Salinivibrio kushneri: one gene and its partners. The protein of the gene in region 1 interacts with the protein of each later gene in a pairwise test. Links are inferred from orthologs where the notes say so. Each region holds a gene or a part of one and is shown on either strand. Other genes may lie near its edges. The genes, in order: ndk, ung and N8M53_RS02480.

What was found.
Region 2: the proteins of ndk (region 1) and ung interact in binary tests that used the Escherichia coli proteins (3 or more experiments, as listed by UniProt). The link is inferred for Salinivibrio kushneri from one-to-one orthologs.
Region 3: the proteins of ndk (region 1) and N8M53_RS02480 interact in binary tests that used the Escherichia coli proteins (3 or more experiments, as listed by UniProt). The link is inferred for Salinivibrio kushneri from one-to-one orthologs.

The regions. Positions count from the first base shown.
Region 1 is NZ_CP114588.1:2,101,112-2,108,670, reverse strand. The notes cover bases 828-3,594. They hold ndk (nucleoside-diphosphate kinase), read left to right. Parts: upstream 828-1,880; coding sequence 1,881-2,309; downstream 2,310-3,594. Other genes in these bases: N8M53_RS09905 (bifunctional tRNA (adenosine(37)-C2)-methyltransferase TrmG/ribosomal RNA large subunit methyltransferase RlmN), read left to right, coding at 2,558-3,594; pepB (aminopeptidase PepB), read left to right, coding at 828-1,732. Outside these bases: fdx (ISC system 2Fe-2S type ferredoxin), read left to right, coding at 1-4; Fe-S cluster assembly protein IscX, read left to right, coding at 34-234; more of pepB, read left to right, coding at 437-827; more of N8M53_RS09905, read left to right, coding at 3,595-3,679; type IV pilus biogenesis/stability protein PilW, read left to right, coding at 3,704-4,459; cytoskeleton protein RodZ, read left to right, coding at 4,449-5,441; ispG (flavodoxin-dependent (E)-4-hydroxy-3-methylbut-2-enyl-diphosphate synthase), read left to right, coding at 5,457-6,584; hisS (histidine--tRNA ligase), read left to right, coding at 6,638-7,559. UniProt on the Escherichia coli protein: Major role in the synthesis of nucleoside triphosphates other than ATP. The ATP gamma phosphate is transferred to the NDP beta phosphate via a ping-pong mechanism, using a phosphorylated active-site intermediate.
Region 2 is NZ_CP114588.1:493,788-501,508, forward strand. What follows is about bases 4,059-6,899. They hold ung (uracil-DNA glycosylase), read left to right. Parts: upstream 4,059-5,057; coding sequence 5,058-5,741; downstream 5,742-6,899. Other genes in these bases: grcA (autonomous glycyl radical cofactor GrcA), read right to left, coding at 4,080-4,457; N8M53_RS02455 (DUF3545 family protein), read right to left, coding at 5,815-5,994; N8M53_RS02460 (alanine/glycine:cation symporter family protein), read left to right, coding at 6,238-6,899. In the rest of the region: thrA (bifunctional aspartate kinase/homoserine dehydrogenase I), read left to right, coding at 1-1,742; thrB (homoserine kinase), read left to right, coding at 1,745-2,704; thrC (threonine synthase), read left to right, coding at 2,701-3,984; more of N8M53_RS02460, read left to right, coding at 6,900-7,662. UniProt on the Escherichia coli protein: Excises uracil residues from the DNA which can arise as a result of misincorporation of dUMP residues by DNA polymerase or due to deamination of cytosine.
Region 3 is NZ_CP114588.1:502,411-506,464, reverse strand. The notes cover bases 1-2,971. They hold N8M53_RS02480 (5-formyltetrahydrofolate cyclo-ligase), read left to right. Parts: upstream 1-1,171; coding sequence 1,172-1,771; downstream 1,772-2,971. Other genes in these bases: serA (phosphoglycerate dehydrogenase), read left to right, coding at 2,842-2,971; rpiA (ribose-5-phosphate isomerase RpiA), read left to right, coding at 1,828-2,487; zapA (cell division protein ZapA), read left to right, coding at 647-952; N8M53_RS02495 (UPF0149 family protein), read right to left, coding at 1-213. Also shown: more of serA, read left to right, coding at 2,972-4,054. UniProt on the Escherichia coli protein: Involved in the removal of 5-formyltetrahydrofolate.

The DNA of each region.
Region 1 (7,559 bases):
TTAATCCAAGGCTGTAACGGACGGAGAAGCAAGATGAGCTTAAAATGGACAGACTCACTCGATATCGCAATCGAGCTTTGCGACGCTTACCCAGATGTCGATCCGACAACGGTTCGTTTTACCGATTTACATCAGTGGATCACCGAGTTGGATGATTTTGATGATGATCCAGAGCGTTCTAATGAACGGATCTTAGAGGCGATTATCATGTGTTGGATGGATGAACGAGACTGAGGGCTAGCTCTCGTGAGTGATTGATAATACTTGTGTTATCGTCACCGGCTCGGCACAGTACCTGTGGCCAATAAAACAAACATCTAAAGCGGGCCAGCGGCTCGCTTTTTTTCATTCTACTGGCAGGTCCAAGTGTTTACTGGGCTTGCTGAGTCAGACACGCTGTACAGTAAAAACAGCGGGACAGTACAAGGAGTGCAACATGTCAGATTCACTAAAGGTTATTCTGTCGCATCAACCGGCTGCATCGCAGTGGGGCGACAACGCGCTGGTCTCTTTCGACACCGACAAAGCGGTGATCCATGCACCTAAAGACGCCAATCAGCGAGACAAGGTGCAACAAGCGGCGCGCAAACTTGAAGGGCAAGGTGTTCCGGCACTGAGCCTGACCGGCGAGCATTGGGATCTTGAATTAGTGTGGGCGTTTTACCAAGGACTTCGCGGCCCCAAAAATAAGGTTGCCTTTACGCAGACCGTGTTGAACGATGGCGATACCCAAGAGTTCGAGCTTCGACAGACCGTGGGTGACTGGGTGCGCGATATCATCAACCAAACCGCAGAAGAAGTTGGCCCGCATCAGCTGGTGGCACGCGCGGGGGAGTTTGTGAAATCCATGGCACCCGACCAGGTCACTTATAAAATCATCTCGGGCACGGATTTATTAGAGAAAGGCTGGAACGGCATTTATACCGTCGGTCGTGGTTCAGCGCGCAAGCCAACCATGTTGCAACTCGACTATAACCCTACCGGTGATCCGGATGCGCCTGTGTATGCGTGTTTGGTGGGTAAAGGGATCACCTTTGATTCTGGCGGCTACAGCATTAAAGGCTCTGACTTTATGACCACCATGAAAGCGGACATGGGCGGCTCAGCAACAGCGACCGGAGCGCTCGCGATGGCGATTGCCAAAGGGTTGAATAAGCGCGTTAAATTGGTGCTTTGCTGTGCCGAGAACATGATCTCAAGCAGCGCTTACAAACTGGGCGACATCATTACTTACAAAAATGGCGTGACCGTTGAAGTACTCAATACGGATGCGGAAGGGCGCTTGGTGCTCGCTGATGGCCTAATGTATGCGAGTGAGCAAAAACCTGAACTGCTGATTGATTGCGCCACGCTCACCGGATCGGCAAAAGCGGCACTGGGTAATGATTACCACGCCCTGTTCAGTTTTGATGATGAGCTCGCACATTGCACGCTTGACGCGGCGCAAAAAGAAGGGGAGGGCATGTGGCCATTGCCATTAGCTGAGTTCCACCGTCAGCTGCTTCCTTCCTCGTTTGCTGATATTGCCAATGCGTCGATTGGGGCGTATATGCCGGGGGCGAGTACGGCAGCAGCGTTCCTTTCCTACTTTGTTGAAGGTTACCAAAAAGGCTGGATGCACATTGATTGCTCTGGCACCTACCGCAAAGCAGCCAATGATAAATGGGCCGTGGGCGCGACCGGTATGGGTGTGAAAACCCTGGCGCGCGTCTTACTTGAACAAGCCAAATAGCCCGTGATACGTCGAGTGAAGTGTTAACAATTTTTTGTGTGAGTTAACGCTTCACCCGATTGGTCATAGGGACAGACGAGGAAATTTGCTAGGGTAAGCGCGTTGTTGCCCCTAGCGGGCCAGATTCAGACAGTGAAAGGACAAGCGAATGACCATTGAACGCACTTTTTCTATCGTTAAACCTGATGCCGTAGAGCGTAATTTGATTGGCACGCTTTATCAGCGTATCGAAAGTGCTGGTTTGCGTATCGTCGCAGCGAAAATGCTCCATCTTAGCAAAGAGCAGGCAGAAGGATTTTATGCCGAGCACCAAGGGAAGCCTTTCTTTGAATCCTTGGTTGGGTTCATGACGTCAGGCCCTATCATGGTACAAGTACTGGAAGGCGAGAGCGCGATCAGCCGCTACCGTGAGTTGATGGGAAAAACCAATCCAGAAGAAGCGGCCTGTGGCACATTGCGCGCTGACTATGCGGAAAGCATGCAATACAACTCAGTGCATGGCTCTGATAGCCCTGCATCTGCAGAGCGCGAAATCGCGTACTTTTTTACCGCGGATGAAATTCATCCTCGCTGCTAAATCAAGCACCTGCTTTTTAACCTTCCAAAAGAGGCGTCAGCCTCTTTTTTTCTGCCTATCGATATCAGACGACCACATTGAATAACCCCGCTGTTAGAGAGTGGAAACTGTGATCTAAAGCCTGTACAATTTCGCGCCTTAAGCGCGTCCCGAGGAGATATCTTGGCTATGATCAAGGTAAGGCGTCGGCACGCGTGAGGCGATGATTGAGTCTTACCACCTAGCTAGTTCTTACGAGGCAACCCCCAATGACGACAGAGAAAGTTAATCTGCTTGATTTTGACAGGCAAGGATTGCGTGCCTACTTCGCTGATGAGCTCGGCGAAAAAGCCTTCCGCGCTGACCAAGTCATGAAGTGGATGTATCACTTTGGTTGCGACGACTTCGATGAAATGAACAACATCAACAAGAAGTTGCGTGAGAAACTCAAGCGGGTGGCAGAAATTAAAGCCCCAGAAGTCAGTGAAGCGCATTACTCCAAAGACGGCACCATCAAGTGGGCAATGCGTGTGGGCGGTCAAGACGTGGAAACCGTGTATATTCCCGAAGATGATCGGGCAACACTGTGTGTCTCCTCTCAAGTAGGTTGTGCGCTTGATTGCAAATTCTGCTCAACCGGAGCGCAAGGTTTTAACCGCAACTTGCGTGTGTCTGAGATCATCGGACAGGTGTGGCGTGCGTCAAAAGAGATTGGCATTGAGAAAGAGACGGGCCGTCGTCCGATCACCAACGTGGTGATGATGGGCATGGGAGAGCCACTGCTCAACATGAAAAATCTTCTCCCCTCTCTGAATTTGATGCTCGATGACAATGCGTATGGTTTATCTAAGCGCCGGGTCACCGTGTCGACATCTGGCGTGGTTTCTGGCTTGGAGCAAATGATTGGCAAAATCGATGTGGCCTTGGCGATCTCACTGCATGCGCCGAACGATGAGCTGCGTAGCCAAATTATGCCGATTAATGATCGTTGGGATATTGAGGCTTTTCTGGATGCGGTACACCGTTATATTGAAACCTCAAATGCCAACCGCGGCCGTGTGACGGTAGAATATATCTTGCTGGATCATGTTAACGACGACATGGAGCATGCGCGCCAACTCGCAGAGCTATTAAAAGACACCCCAGCGAAGATTAACCTGATCCCATTTAACCCGTATCCTGGATCACCGTTCAACAAACCGAGTAATTCTCGTATTGATAGGTTTATGAAAACCTTGATGGAATACGACTTTACGGTGACGGTACGTAAAACACGAGGCGACGACATTGACGCAGCGTGTGGCCAACTTGCCGGTGACATTGTCGACCGAACCAAGCGTGCCGAGAAGCGACTGGGCGCACAGGAGGTTATCCCTGTTCGACCCGTCTAAATGAGAGGGTGACAAGGGGATAGCATGACAAAAACGGTTTGGGTATTGGGCATGTTGATGGCGTTGGCTGGATGTTCATCGTCAGGTTCGCAGCATAACGAGCCCAAGTTTGATAAGATTCAAGCCGCAGAGGCGCGCATTGCACTGGGATTAGGCTATCTAAACAGTGATCGCTATCAACAAGCGCAGCAAAACTTGCAGCAAGCGCGCCAATATGCGCCTAACTACTATCGCACCTCGCTGTCGATGGCGTATTATCAACAACGTGTCGGTGAAAACGACAAAGCGGATCGCTTATATCAAAAAGCGTTAGCGCAAGCGTCTGAAAAAGGTGATGTATATAACAATTACGGTGTTTTCTTGTGCGAACAACAGCGATTTGCCGCGGCGAATGACGCATTTTTGCAAGCAGTCGTACAACCGTATTATCATCGTGTGTCAGACAGTTATGAAAACGCGGCGTTTTGTCAGCTAAAAGCTGGCCACGTAGAACGCGCAAAAGCCTTGTTTAGCAAAGCGGCTGATCACGACCCGCTTAATGTCCGTGCTGGTTTACAACTTGCCAAATTAGAGATAGATACTGGGCAAGTGGCAGAGGCCGTAGCACGTATCAAGCGGCTCCACCAACGCGTTGGTGTTCAACCTGCAGGACTGTTATTGCTAGTGAAAGCTTATCAGCAACAAGGCTACACGGAGCGAGCTGCCCATGACGCTCAGCGATTGGCGCAACGGTTTCCAGAATCCAAAGAATATCAATTGTACCTAGCGAATGAATACTGAACAGACGGAAGAACAAGCGCAATCTGATACCCAACCTGCGCCCGGGGAAGTATTAAAGCAAGCGCGAGAGAAAATGGGCTGGAGTGTTCGTGATGTTGCTGACCGACTTCGGTTACGAGTCAGTGTCATTGAGGACCTTGAACAAAACAACCCAGACATGGATCAATTGGCCACGTTTACACGTGGCTATTTGCGTTCCTATGCCAAGCTGATGCAAATCGACGCTGATCAGCTTTTGGGTAATAGCAATATGGAAGCGAGCAGTGCGGCCACCGTACAAAAAATGCAAAGCTTCTCGCGCAAAACGCGGCGGCAAAAGAGCGAAAGTCGACTGATGTGGTTGTCTTGGGTGATCATCGCTATTGCGGTTGGTATCACCGGCGTGTGGTACTGGCAAAATCAGCAGGCCATGACGTCTGTGCCAACACAGCTGGATAGCCAACAAGCGGATGAGCTCGTCACGACCCCGTCAGAGCAAGATAGCGCGATGGTTGCCACAGATGCACCGGCGATGGCCGAGCCCGCGGCGACAGACTCGACGGCCTCACAAGGGGCGGAGTTACAGGAAACGGACGCACAAGATACCGTTAACGAGCCCGTGTCTAGTCAAGAGAACCGCTCAGTATCGACAGAGTCAGAATCGGGGACTGCTGCCGAGCCGGTGCAAATGGACGAAACGACGACGCAAATCGATCCAGAGGCACAGCCAACCGCAGAGGATGAAGCCCCCGCGAGCACGGTCAATAACCGTCTAGTGATGACATTTAGTGGTGATTGCTGGATAGACGTGCGAGATGCCAATGGTGAACGATTGGCAACCGGGATAAAGTCTGAGGGTGAGCAAGTGACCCTAACCGGCGACACCCCTTATCAATTGGTATTGGGTGCCCCCAGTGTGGTGAAAATCACCTTTAATGGCGACAATATTGATCTTGATGGCTTCCCAACCGGCCAAGTGGCTCGGTTGCGCCTTCCGCAGTAATCAGAGAACGTCGATATGCACAACGAAACTCCCATCAAACGCCGTCCCTCAACGCGCATTAATGTCGGCAATGTGCCGATTGGTGATGGCGCGCCGATTGCCGTGCAATCTATGACCAACACACGAACCACGGATGTCGCCGCCACTGTCGCGCAAATTAAAGCGCTAGAAGGGGTGGGGGCAGATATTGTTCGGGTATCGGTTCCCACCATGGATGCAGCGGAAGCGTTTAAAGAGATTAAAGCGCAAACGTCGATCCCTTTGGTAGCAGACATCCATTTTGACTACCGTATTGCATTAAAAGTGGCGGAGTATGGTGTCGACTGTTTGCGTATCAACCCAGGTAATATTGGTAAAGAAGAGCGCATTCGGGCGGTGGTGGATGCCGCACGTGACAAAAACATTCCAATCCGTATTGGTGTGAATGGCGGCTCACTGGAGCGCGATCTGCAAGAAAAGTACGGGGAGCCAACTCCCGATGCCTTGGTCGAGTCGGCCATGCGTCATGTCGATATTCTTGACCGTCTTAACTTTGATCAGTTTAAAGTCAGCGTTAAAGCGTCAGATGTCTTCCTAGCGGTTGAGTCTTATCGCAAACTCGCGCAGCAAATCGATCAGCCCCTTCACCTTGGCATTACCGAGGCGGGTGGCGCGCGTGCTGGTGCGGTTAAGTCATCCGTGGGCTTGGGAATGCTATTGGCGGAAGGCATTGGTGATACCTTGCGTGTATCGCTCGCCGCTGATCCGGTCGAAGAAATCAAAGTCGGCTTCGATATTCTTAAGTCACTTCGCATTCGCTCGCGTGGCGTCAACTTCATTGCGTGTCCGAGCTGTTCGCGTCAAGAGTTTGATGTGATTGGCACGGTCAATGCGCTTGAGCAGCGCGTGGAAGACATACTGACCCCAATGGATGTCTCTGTGATTGGTTGTGTGGTCAATGGCCCTGGTGAAGCCGAGGCCTCGCATCTTGGCCTCGCGGGTGGTAACAAGCGCAGCGCTTACTATCTGGACGGTAAACGCCAGAAAGAGCGCTTTAATAACGACAACTTGGTGGATGAGTTGGAGGCAAAAATCCGCGCCAAAGCGGCGATGATGGATGAACGCAACCGCATCAAGGTGTCTCAAATCGATCAAGAGGGCTAAGCCGTTAGGCGGCCTTCTCCCCTTTTTACATCATTTCGGTAACGGAAGTTAACGTGGCTAAAACAATTCAAGCAATTCGAGGCATGAATGACTGCCTCCCGTCTCAATCTCCTTTATGGCAAAAGCTCGAATCTACGATTAAAAAGGTAGTGAGCGCTTACGGCTATAGCGAAGTTCGCATGCCTATTGTGGAAGCAACGCATTTGTTTAGCCGTGCGATTGGTGAAGTGACAGACGTTGTCGAAAAAGAAATGTATACCTTCGATGATCGCAACGGCGACAGCCTCACCTTGCGTCCTGAAGGGACCGCGGGTTGTGTCCGAGCAGGGATTGAAAATGGCCTGCTGTACAACCAAGAGCACCGCCTTTGGTACACCGGGCCAATGTTCCGTCATGAACGTCCGCAAAAAGGCCGTTATCGTCAGTTCCACCAATTTGGTGTAGAGGTGTTCGGTCTTAACGGCCCAGATGTAGATGCTGAGTTAATCATGATGACCGCACGTATGTGGCGGGAGCTAGGGATTGCAGAGCATGTACGATTGGAGCTCAACTCGATTGGCTCACCACAAGCGCGTGCGAATTATCGTCAAGCGCTGGTGGACTTTTTAATGCAGCACGAGTCTGTGCTGGATGAAGACAGTAAGCGTCGCATGCAGACTAACCCTCTCCGTGTGCTCGATACCAAAAACGCAGATATCCAAGCCATTTTAGTGGATGCGCCTCAGCTCGGCGACTACCTGGATGACGAATCAAAACAGCATTTTGCGCTGTTGTGTGAACTCTTGGACGCAGCAGGTATCGAATACCAAGTAAACCACCGTTTGGTGCGTGGACTCGATTACTACAACCGTACCGTGTTTGAATGGATCACTGACAGCCTAGGGGCGCAAGGCACGGTGTGCGGTGGTGGCCGTTATGACGGCTTGGTTGAGCAACTCGGTGGCAAGGCTACGCCTGCGGTCGGGTTTGCGATGG
Region 2 (7,721 bases), 1.6 Mb from region 1 along the record:
TGCCGGACGCGCGTTTGCTTAAGTCATTGAGCTATCAAGAAGCGATGGAGCTATCGTATTTTGGCGCAAAAGTGTTACACCCAAAAACCATTGCGCCAATCGCACGCTTCCATATTCCTTGTTTAATCAAAAACACCACCAATCCTCAGGCCGAAGGCACCTTAATTGGTGAAGACAGTGGTGAAGATAAACTGGCCATCAAAGGGATCACTACGTTAAGCGATCTGAGCATGGTTAACCTATCAGGCCCTGGTATGAAAGGCATGGTGGGGATGGCGTCACGCGTGTTTGGCGCGATGTCGTCGGCAGGGGTATCGATTGTATTGATCACTCAGTCTTCCTCTGAATACAGCATCAGCTTTTGTATTCAAAGCCAGGACAAAGCAAAAGCTGACAAGGTGCTGAGTAACCATTTTGAGCTTGAGCTGAAAGATGGCCTACTCGAGCCGGTCGAGTTTATTGATGATCTGTCGATTGTCTCTTTGGTGGGCGATGGCATGCGCACCTCGAAAGGGGTCGCGTCGCGCTTTTTCACCTCGTTGGCGGAAGTGAATGTTAATATCGTCGCCATTGCTCAAGGCTCCTCGGAACGTGCTATCTCTGCCGTTGTCCCTTCAGAGCGGGTCTCAGAAGCAGTCAAAGCCTGTCATGAAAACTTGTTTAATAGTCAACATCACTTGGATGTATTTATCGTTGGTGTTGGTGGTGTGGGTGGCGAGCTGATTGAGCAAATTCGCCGTCAGCAAGCCAAACTCAAGCAACAAGGCATTGTGATGCGAGTGTGTGGCCTAGCCAACAGCAAAGGGATGTGGTTAAACAGCCAAGGCATTGATCTTAATAGTTGGCGTGATGAGTTACCGAATCATCTATCGAGCTTTAGCTTGGCGGGCATGATCCAACTGGTTCAGCGTAATCACATTATTAACCCTGTATTGATTGATTGCACTGCCGATCAGCAGGTCGCCGATCAATATGCAGACTTTTTGCGTGCAGGCTTTCACGTGATCACCCCCAACAAGAAAGCCAATACCAGCAGCATGGCTTACTATCACCAACTGCGTCAGGCGGCGCGTGGGACCCACCGAAAGTTCATGTATGAGACCACGGTGGGGGCTGGCTTACCAGTTATTGAGAACCTACAGAACCTGATTGCAGCGGGGGATGAATTGTCACGTTTTTCTGGCATTTTATCGGGTTCGCTCTCGCATATTTTCGGGAAGCTGGATGAAGGTGCCAGCTTTAGTGACGCGACCAAGGTGGCGCGTGATAATGGTTTTACCGAACCGGATCCGCGGGACGATCTGTCGGGCATGGATGTGGCACGTAAACTCTTGATTTTGGCTCGTGAAGCCGGCATGGAGCTCGAACTTGACGATGTCGAGGTCGAGCCAGCGCTTCCGCCTGGCTTTGATCAGTCTGGCGATGTTGAAAGTTTCATGGCCCGCTTGCCTCAAGCCGATGCGTACTTTAAACAATGGTCAGAGGAAGCCGCCAAAGAAGGTAAAGTTTTGCGGTATATCGGTGGTATTGAAGACGGGCGCTGCTTTGTCAAAATCCAAGCCGTATCCGACGATGACCCGATGAATAAGATTAAAGAGGGTGAGAACGCATTGGCCTTCTATAGCCGTTATTATCAGCCAATTCCATTGGTACTGCGCGGCTATGGCGCGGGAACAGCCGTGACCGCTGCTGGGGTGTTTGCGGACTTAATGCGTACCCTGGGTTGGAAGTTAGGAGTTTAGTCATGGCTGTCCGTGTTTATGCGCCTGCCTCTATTGGCAATGTGAGCGTAGGGTTCGATGTGCTGGGCGCCGCGGTGAGCCCGGTTGATGGGAGCTTACTGGGTGATGTGGTGGAAGTGGCTGACGGTGGAAATCATGCGTTTTCATTGCGCTGCCAAGGCCGCTTTACTGATAAGCTGCCCTCTAATGAGCAGGACAACATTGTCTATAAGGCTTACTTGGCCTACGTCGAGGCGCTAAAAGCTAACCACCTCTCTGTGAAGCCGGTGGCGATGGTACTGGAAAAAAATATGCCCATAGGATCAGGGCTTGGTTCCAGTGCATGCTCGATCGTTGCCGCGCTCGATGCCCTTAATCGTTTTCATGACGATGCGCTTGATGAGACCACCATGTTAACGCTCATGGGGGAAATGGAAGCGTCCATATCTGGCAGCTTACACTATGACAATGTCGCGCCGTGTTACCTGGGTGGTTTGCAGCTTATGTTGGAAAGCCAAGGGGTAATTAGTCAGGCGGTGCCACACTTTGAAAACTGGTATTGGGTGATGGCTTACCCGGGCATCAAAGTGTCGACCGCAGAGGCGCGTACCATCTTGCCCGCCCAGTATCGTCGGCAAGATGTGATCGCTCATGGTCGCTACCTCGGCGGCTTTATTCACGCGTGCCACACCCAGCAGCCTCAACTGGCGGCGAGTTTAATTTGCGATGTGGTTGCTGAACCGTATCGGCAAAAACTGTTGCCGGGGTTTGTGGACGCTCGCGACTATGCGGCCAGCTGTGGTGCATTGGCGACAGGGATCTCGGGCTCAGGACCGACGCTATTTAGCATTTGTGATGATTTGCAGGTGGCAGAGCGGTTAGCGCAGTGGTTGCGCGAGCACTATGTACAAAATAATGATGGCTTTGTTCATGTATGTCGCATTGATGGACAGGGCGCGAAAGAAATAGGAAGTCAGGCATGAAGCTATACAACATCAAAGATCACAGTGAAACCGTGTCATTCTCGCAAGCTGTCCAGCAAGGGCTCGGTCGCGGCCAAGGGTTATTCTTTCCCGATAAGCTGCCGTATTTCGACGACATCGAGGCATTACTGGCCATGCCCTTGGTGGAGCGTAGTAGCGAGATTTTATCCGCGCTCATTGGCGATGAACTACCCAAAAGCCAAATCAGCGAACTGGTTAGTAATGCGTTTAGCTTTGCCGCGCCACTTGAACAAGTGGATGACCATATTCATGCGCTAGAGCTTTTCCATGGCCCGACACTGGCCTTTAAAGACTTTGGTGGCCGTTTTATGGCGCAGTCGCTAGCGGCGGTATCTGATGGCAAAAAGATCACCATCCTTACCGCAACGTCAGGGGACACGGGAGCCGCGGTCGCTCACGCGTTTTACGGCATTGATAATATCGACGTGGTTATCTTGTACCCGAAAGGCAAAATCAGCCCGCTGCAGGAAAAGCTTTTTTGCACCCTCGGAGGCAATATTCATACGGTCGCGATCAATGGCACCTTTGATGACTGCCAAAGTATGGTGAAACAAGCCTTTGATGATAGCGAGCTTCGTCAGACCATTGGCCTTAACTCGGCCAACTCCATCAACATTAGCCGCTTAATGGCACAGATTTGTTACTACTTCGAAGCGGTGGCGCAAATGCCTCCACACAAGCGAGACCAAGTGGTGATATCGGTGCCCAGTGGTAATTTTGGCAACCTCACTGCAGGCTTGCTTGCTAAAGCGATGGGACTGCCGATAAAGCGCTTTATCGCTGGCACCAATGCTAATGACACCGTGCCACGGTACCTCGATTCAGGCGAGTGGGCACCGCAGCAAACCATCGCCACGTTGTCCAACGCGATGGACGTGAGTCAGCCCAATAACTGGCCACGTATCGAAGAGCTTTTCCGCCGTGAGCAGTGGACGTTGAGTGAACTTGCCTCAGGGCGTGCTGACGATGAGGAAACGGCTGAGAGCTTAAAGTCACTCTCTCAGGCGGGCTACTTGTGTGAACCCCATGGTGCCATTGCATACCGATTGCTCGCGGAGCAGCTGAAAGAAGGGGAAGAGGGGATCTTCTTGTGCACGGCTCACCCGGCAAAATTTAAAGAGTCGGTCGACGCGATCCTCGGTAAAGATATTCCTCTTCCCGGGCCGCTGGCAAAGCATGCGCAAATGACGTTGCTTTCACGCGAGCAAGAGGCTGATTTCCAAACGCTAAGAGATTACTTGCTTGAAGTGAATGGGTAAGGCCTAGCCACAGATTACCATTATTAATACAAAAACAGCCCGCGATTGCGGGCTGTTTGATTTGATACACAGTCTGGTTAGCGTTGGTTGAACGGCTATAGAGAGCTGGTAAAAGTACGGGTGATCACGTCGCGCTGTTGCTCAGGGGTCAGTGAGTTAAAGCGAACCGCATAGCCAGAGACACGGATCGTTAGCTGTGGGTACTTCTCTGGGTGTTTAGCCGCATCTTCCAGTGTCTCACGCTTTAGTACGTTGACATTAAGGTGCTGGCCGCCTTCGTTGATGGCTTGTGTTTCGATATTCACTTCGCGGTAATCGAATTCACCCAAAGAAGATAGGGCAACTTCCTGATCCGCTTCAAAGCCTTGTTTGGCACAGACACAACGTGCTTGATCGGTGTCTTTATCGATCAGCCAAATAGAATTAACGAGTTCATCATTGGCCGCTGAGGTTACTTGAATACCAGTGATCATGGCCTATCCCCTTTTATGATAGTGACTATTATGATGTAAGATTTCATCATTTTGAGTGACTATATATACCCTTTATAGAGTGGGGTTTTATTGACATAAATCAATTTTATTTAACTCTTAACATTATGATATTTATCTTATATCAATCTTTGTCTATCTAATGTGTTTACTGTAGCACGCGCCCTCCGTCGATGCGATAGATGCCGCAGCGTTTTGGTTAAAAATGTGGTAATAAAATTACATATGAAAGTTTTAATGATGAGACAATGATGTGTGCGCGCTAATGAGGCAAATTTGCACCACGTGTGTTCACCTTTTGGCACAAGTTAATACGGAACTTATGTAAGGTATTGATTGTTTTTGTTTTTTAAAGTTGGCATCAATATTTCATAGGGAAAGATGAATCCGCAATGATGAGGAATGCCCCATGATCAAGACAACGATAACGCGTGCTAGCTTGCCGACCCCTAACCGCGCAGTACAAGGTCGCTGTCAGCGCCACTACCATTCACACACCGAGCGAACAAAAGATCGCGCCACACACTGATTTTGCCTCGCTGCCTCGTTAGAATAGCGCCAGTGTGATGAAAAGGAGCAACCATGACTCAGGCGCAAACGTGGCAGCAGGTGCTGGCTGGTGAGAAACAACAAGATTACTTTAGAGAAACCTTGGCCTATGTTGAGCAAGCACGTGCGAATGGCGTGACAGTTTTTCCGCCTAAGGAAGATGTGTTTAACGCCTTTCGCTATACTGAGCTGGGCGATGTAAAGGTGGTGATTCTGGGCCAAGACCCGTATCACGGGCCGCACCAAGCTCACGGATTGTGTTTTTCCGTGCTACCAGGTGTGAAGACACCACCGTCACTGGTCAATATTTACAAAGAGCTGGCGACCGATATTGAGGGCTTTACGACGCCTTCTCACGGTTATTTAAAAAGCTGGGCCGAACAAGGCGTGTTGTTGCTCAATACTGTGCTGACCGTGGAGCAAGGGAAGGCGCACTCCCACGCCAAACTTGGGTGGGAAACCTTTACGGATCGTGTCATTGAGGCCGTGAATCAGCAATGCCAAGGCGTGGTGTTCTTATTATGGGGCGCGCATGCCCAGAAAAAAGGCAAAGCGATTGACCGTCAGCGGCATCATGTACTCACCGCGCCTCACCCATCACCGCTATCCGCGCATCGTGGCTTTTTTGGTTGTCAGCATTTTTCACAAACCAATGCGCTGTTGCAAGCGCAGGGGAAAACCCCGATTGATTGGCAGCCTTATCTCGAGGCGGAGTAGTCGAAGTCGCTGAGGGATGATGAAAAAAAGGTGCTCAGTGAGCACCTTTTAGCAATCCTATGTTGAGGGTGAGTTAATCGAGGTCCAGTTGAGAGAAATCGCCAAAAATATCGATTTCTTCCAATTCTTTTTTAAGCCGCTGTTTGTCTTTCAGCGCTTCAATTTCTCTCCATTTACGTTTGACTGGTTTCGCGCGTCCGTTGCGTTGTGGCTTGTCTTGCTCGAACAAATCGTTAAAGGCAATGTTTTCCATAGTCACCTCTTTTTCACCTTGCGGTCAGTTTTTAAGTACCACAGCTTCCCCTAACGTAAAATTGAAGTATTTCTCATTTGTGGCAGTCCGATGAAGTTTTTATGAGACCACAATCACTGATTTTTAAAATGAGTGACGGTTGCCCCAGCCGTGATGGGTTTGAATTGACCTAGGAAGAGGTTCACGCGAAGATTGCGCCGCATTGCTCATTATCCTTACTTAACTACGACGAGGGACAGTCCATTGAGCCTACTCACTTTTATTAATGATCTGATTTGGGGCTCGGTACTCATTTATGTGCTCATCGGTGGTGGGATCTTTTTTACCTTGAAACTAGGAGGGATCCAGTTTCGCCACTTCTCTCATATGTTTTCGGTCATGCGTCATAGTAGACGTCGTGAGGGAAGCAGTATTTCGTCTTTTCAAGCCTTGTGTACTGGTCTTGCCGCTCGCGTGGGGACGGGGAACATGGCCGGGGTGGCGGTGGCTCTGTCTTTAGGTGGCCCGGGGGCGATCTTTTGGATGTGGCTAATGGCATTTCTCGGTATGGCGACTGCTTTTGCAGAGAGTACGCTGGCGCAAGTATATAAGGTACAGGATCCCGACGGCTATTTTCGCGGTGGTCCGGCCTATTACATGGAGCATGGGCTAGGTATGCGTTGGATGGGCGTACTTTTCTCAGTATTGCTGATCTTAGCATTTGGCCTAGTGTTTAATTCGGTGCAAGCCAACTCTATATCACAAGCGGCACAAGTGGCCTTTGCCTGGCCGCCTGCCTATGTGGGCGCAGGCTTAGTGCTGGTCAGCGGGTTGATTATTTATGGTGGCTTGCGCCAGATAGCGCGAACGGCCGAAGTGATCGTGCCCGTGATGGCACTACTGTATTTGTCGTTATCCTTGTATGTGGTCGTCACGCATCTTGAGCAGGTGCCTGCGGTATTCATGCTGGTAGTAGAGAGTGCATTTGGTCTTCACGAAGCGGCATCAGGAGCATTGGGTTACACCCTGGCACAGGGCATGATTCAAGGCATCAAGCGCGGCTTATTCTCGAATGAAGCGGGCATGGGGTCAGCGCCGAATGCCGCCGCTTCGGCGACGCCTTATCCGCCTCATCCCGTTTCCCAAGGTTATGTACAAATGCTCGGGGTGTTTGTCGATACTCTGGTGATTTGTACGGCAACGGTCGCGATCATTCTCTTGTCTGGGGAGTATATTCCCGGTGGCGAAATTACAGGGGTAGAGTTAACCCAGCGAGCCTTAAGTGCCCAAGTGGGTGATTGGGGGGAGCAGTTTGTCGCAGTCGCGATTTTCTTCTTCGCCTTTACCTCCATTATTGCCAATTATTCGTATGCAGAAACCAATTTATTGTTTATTGATCACCGATGTCGACCGGCGTTGCCGTACTTTCGCGCGGTGGTTTTAGGGATGGTTATGTTTGGTGCGTTGGCAGAGCTGCCGTTGGTGTGGACACTCGCCGATGCGTCAATGGGGATGATGGCGCTGGTAAATATGATTGCGATCTTCTTGTTATCGGGCATCGTCAAGCGTCTCGCTCAGGATTATCACACCCAGCGTTCATTGGGTCGAGTACCTGTGTTTGATAGCCGCCGTTTCCCAGAGCTACACAGCCAACTGGACGATAAGGCGTGGCCGCTCCCTAAACGTTAAAGGCGAGAAAATAAGCCAGCCTGGCGGGCGGTCAGCGGTGGTTTTTTTATGCGGGAATG
Region 3 (4,054 bases), 1.6 Mb from region 1 along the record:
TTGCATCGCAAGCGTCTTCGACTCCATCGGCCACCCCATGCCTTGGTGGGTATAGTCATACAGCATGGTCAGCCAACTGCCATCTTCCAGCTCTAAGCCGCCACTGAGCATGCCGGCAATTAAGCCATGCATCTCTGCTGGGGTCACGGCCAAACTATCCGCACTCAGTGTGTCTGCTGTTGTCGCATAAGCGGGTAAACGGGTATCAGTCACGATCTTGCCCTTGGTCATACGTTAAAAAATGAAAGGACACAGTTTAGCATTTCACACCAGCAGGCTGAATCACTGCGATAAAAAACCGATATTGACATCAAAAGGCTGATAGCAGCAGCGACCTCAAGTCTGCCAATTTGCGTCACGCAGTGTATCGACCCGGGCGCGTCCATCACGATGATAAAGATCAATCACATCAGCAAGAAGGAAGATAAGACGCGAGCTAATTCACATTTATGCTCAAAGGGCTTGTTCGTGCCATCCAGCCACAATAGAGGGGTTGAGGCCAACATGTTTGATTAAAATCCCGGCACCAACACGGTGGATGATCTTCGATGTAGTGTATTGGCAGAAATAATTGCTAGAATAGCGCCATATTACTGTGTACTGGGCCCTCGAACTGTCGGGCCGCATGAGGAGCCAGCTTGGGACTATGAGCACACAACCGGTTGAAATTAAAATTCTAGATCGTCTTGTTCGCGTCAATTGTCCGCCAGGACAAGAGCAAGCGCTTAAAGATGCAGCAAGCGAGTTCGATCAACGGTTGCATCGGCTGGCTGAGCGCACTAAAGTGTCCAATACAGAGCAGCTAATCGCCATCGCGGCTCTCAATGTTTGTCATGAATTAAATGATGCCAAACAGTCGTTGGAGACATTACAAGATCAGGTAACGCAACGGACCGCCCTGATGACGTCCCAACTGGACAAAGCAATGGCGTCGCAAGGATCGCAAGAATAATCCAATTCCCTGGGGTGTTTGTCAGCGGATCTACGTCCCTGAGCCGATAAGCAAAACCAAGGGTGCGTTGTTATAGGCTACTGAGCAAGCTCGGCATGTACCGAGAAGCCTACGGCTTATACTACCCACCCGCCTTGAACCAGCGGGTTCAAGGGCCATCGATCCCAACGGCACCCCGGGGTCCTCTTCTCCACCCTTTGGCTAGCATTAAGGACAGTTATGCAGCCTAGACAACACATTCGACACACTATCCGCAAAGCGCGTCGTCAGCTTTCTCCTGCGCAACAAAAGCAAGCTGCACAGACGGTTACGCAGCGATTTATGGCGCTGCCCGACGTGAAAAAAGCCACGGACATTGCCCTGTACCTCTCCTTTGACGGCGAGCTAGATACAATGCCTGTCATAGAGGCATGTTGGGACGCGAATAAAAATGTCTATTTACCTGTCGTTCACCCCTTTAGCCGCGGTCACTTATTGTTTCTCCTCTACACTCCCACTACTCCAATGCGGGTTAATGGGTATGGGATCGCCGAGCCCCAGCTCGACATTCGCACCTTGATACCCAGCGAAAAACTAGGGGTGATTGCCACGCCCTTGGTGGCATTTGATGCTAAAGGGCAGCGCCTTGGCATGGGAGGCGGGTATTATGATCGTACCCTCGGGATATGCGCACCGGATGCGGTCGCGGTTGGGCTCGCGCATGATTGCCAGCAATGGCCCACGTTACCGACCGAGCAATGGGATGTGCCTTTACCCCATATTTTGACCCCTAGCCAACATTGGCACTGGCCAATACGTATTTCGCGACCTAGCCCCTGACGCCATCTCGCGGCTTCGCTATAATCACGCTCAATCCCTTTGATTCAGGAGTTACCATGACCCAAGACGAGAAGAAGAAAGCCACTGGCGAAGCCGCGGTTGAATATGTAAAACCCGGCAGCATCATTGGTGTGGGAACGGGGTCGACCGTGAACTACTTTATTGATGCCCTTGCCCCGATTAAAGAGCAAATCAAAGGCGCGGTCTCGAGCTCTGAGGCATCGACTGAGCGACTGAAAGCCTTGGGCATTGAGGTTCTCGACGCCAATGAAGTGGCAAGTTTAGATATCTATGTTGACGGCGCCGATGAAATTAATGCGCGCAATCATATGATTAAAGGTGGCGGTGCTGCCCTAACGCGTGAAAAAATCGTCGCAGCAATCGCCAAAAAGTTCGTATGTATTATCGACGATACCAAGCATGTGGATGTACTCGGCGAGTTTCCACTTCCCGTTGAAGTGATCCCCATGGCACGCTCTTATGTCGCGCGTGAATTGCTCAAGCTAGGGGGTGACCCGTGTTACCGTCAGGGTGTGATCACGGATAATGGCAACGTCATTCTCGACGTCCACAATATGAAAATCCAAGATCCAAAAGGATTAGAAGACGCCATCAATGCCATTCCTGGCGTGGTGACGGTTGGCCTATTTGCCAATCGCGGCGCAGATATCGTCCTTACAGGGACAGATTCTGGTGTGAAAAAAGTGGCAAGCTGAGTGCATAACACAGCAAATCAAATGCTTACGCCTCACCGGTAATATCAAAAAAAGCCAAACGTTTGCGCTCAATGTAATCAATAAGTTAAAAGCACCTTTTTTAAGGTGCTTTTTTTATGGCCTAGAACGGATAATTCTTACCCCACATGTGAATTTTTGTTATCTTGGTCACTGTTCTGATACCGGCACATCGCATGCCCTGCGGTCTTTTGACGTAAAAGATCAACCTAATGACCAGGTCAATCAACCGCCACTCCCCTTCGCCATCCACGCGAGGGAATAAGGTACGATGCGCCCCGGCACTCAGGCGCAACATTGCTACCATTATTGTTTCTAAGGAAGAGAACAGCCCGCATGTCACACTATTCACTGGACAAGAATAAAATCAAAATCTTATTACTCGAAGGCGTCCACCCGACTGCAGTTGAAGCGTTCAAGCAGGCCGGGTACACCAACATCGAGTACCACAAAGGCTCACTCACCGGTGAGGATCTTGAAGAGGCCATTCAAGACGCACACTTTGTTGGGTTACGATCTCGCACCCAGTTGACCGAAGCTGTCTTTGCAAAAGCGAAGAAGCTGGTGGCGGTTGGTTGCTTTTGTATCGGTACCAACCAAGTCGACCTTGATGCCGCGGCTAAGCGCGGAATTCCCGTCTTTAACGCACCTTTCTCCAACACCCGCAGTGTCGCAGAGCTGGTTTTGGGTGAGATCCTGCTGCTCCTACGCGGGATCCCCGAAAAAAATGCCAAAGCGCATCGCGGTGAATGGCAAAAATCCGCTGACCGCTCCTTTGAGGCTCGCGGTAAGGTGCTCGGTATTATTGGCTATGGCCATATCGGCACCCAGCTGAGTATCTTGGCGGAAAACTTAGGGATGCGTGTGTATTATTATGATGTTGATAATAAGCTCTCTTTGGGCAACGCCATTCAAGTTAACTCGCTCACAGAGCTGCTTAATCGCAGTGATATTGTCTCGCTTCATGTCCCCGAGACACCAAGCACGCAGAATATGATTGATGCCGAGGCCTTTGCCCGCATGAAGCCGGGGGCGATCTTTATTAATGCCTCACGCGGCACGGTGGTCGACATCGATGCCCTATGTGGCGCGCTAGAAAGCAAGCATTTGGCTGGGGCAGCAATCGATGTTTTCCCGGTTGAACCAAAAACCAACAAAGACGCATTCAGCTCTCCGCTACAAGCGTTTGATAATGCATTACTCACACCGCATATTGGTGGGTCAACCCAAGAAGCGCAGGAAAACATTGGCCTAGAGGTTGCAGGGAAATTGGTTAAATACTCCGACAACGGTTCGACCTTGTCATGCGTCAACTTCCCTGAAGTGTCATTGCCAGAACATAAAGGCCGCTCGCGCTTGCTGCATATTCACGCTAACCGTCCGGGGGTGCTGACCAAAATCAACACCACCTTTGCCGACGAAGACGTCAATATCGCCGCACAGTACTTACAAACATCGTCGCAAATTGGTTATGTGGTGATTGATGTTGAAGACAGCGATCATGCCTACAAGGCACTGAAAAAACTTAAAGCCATCGAAGGCACCATTC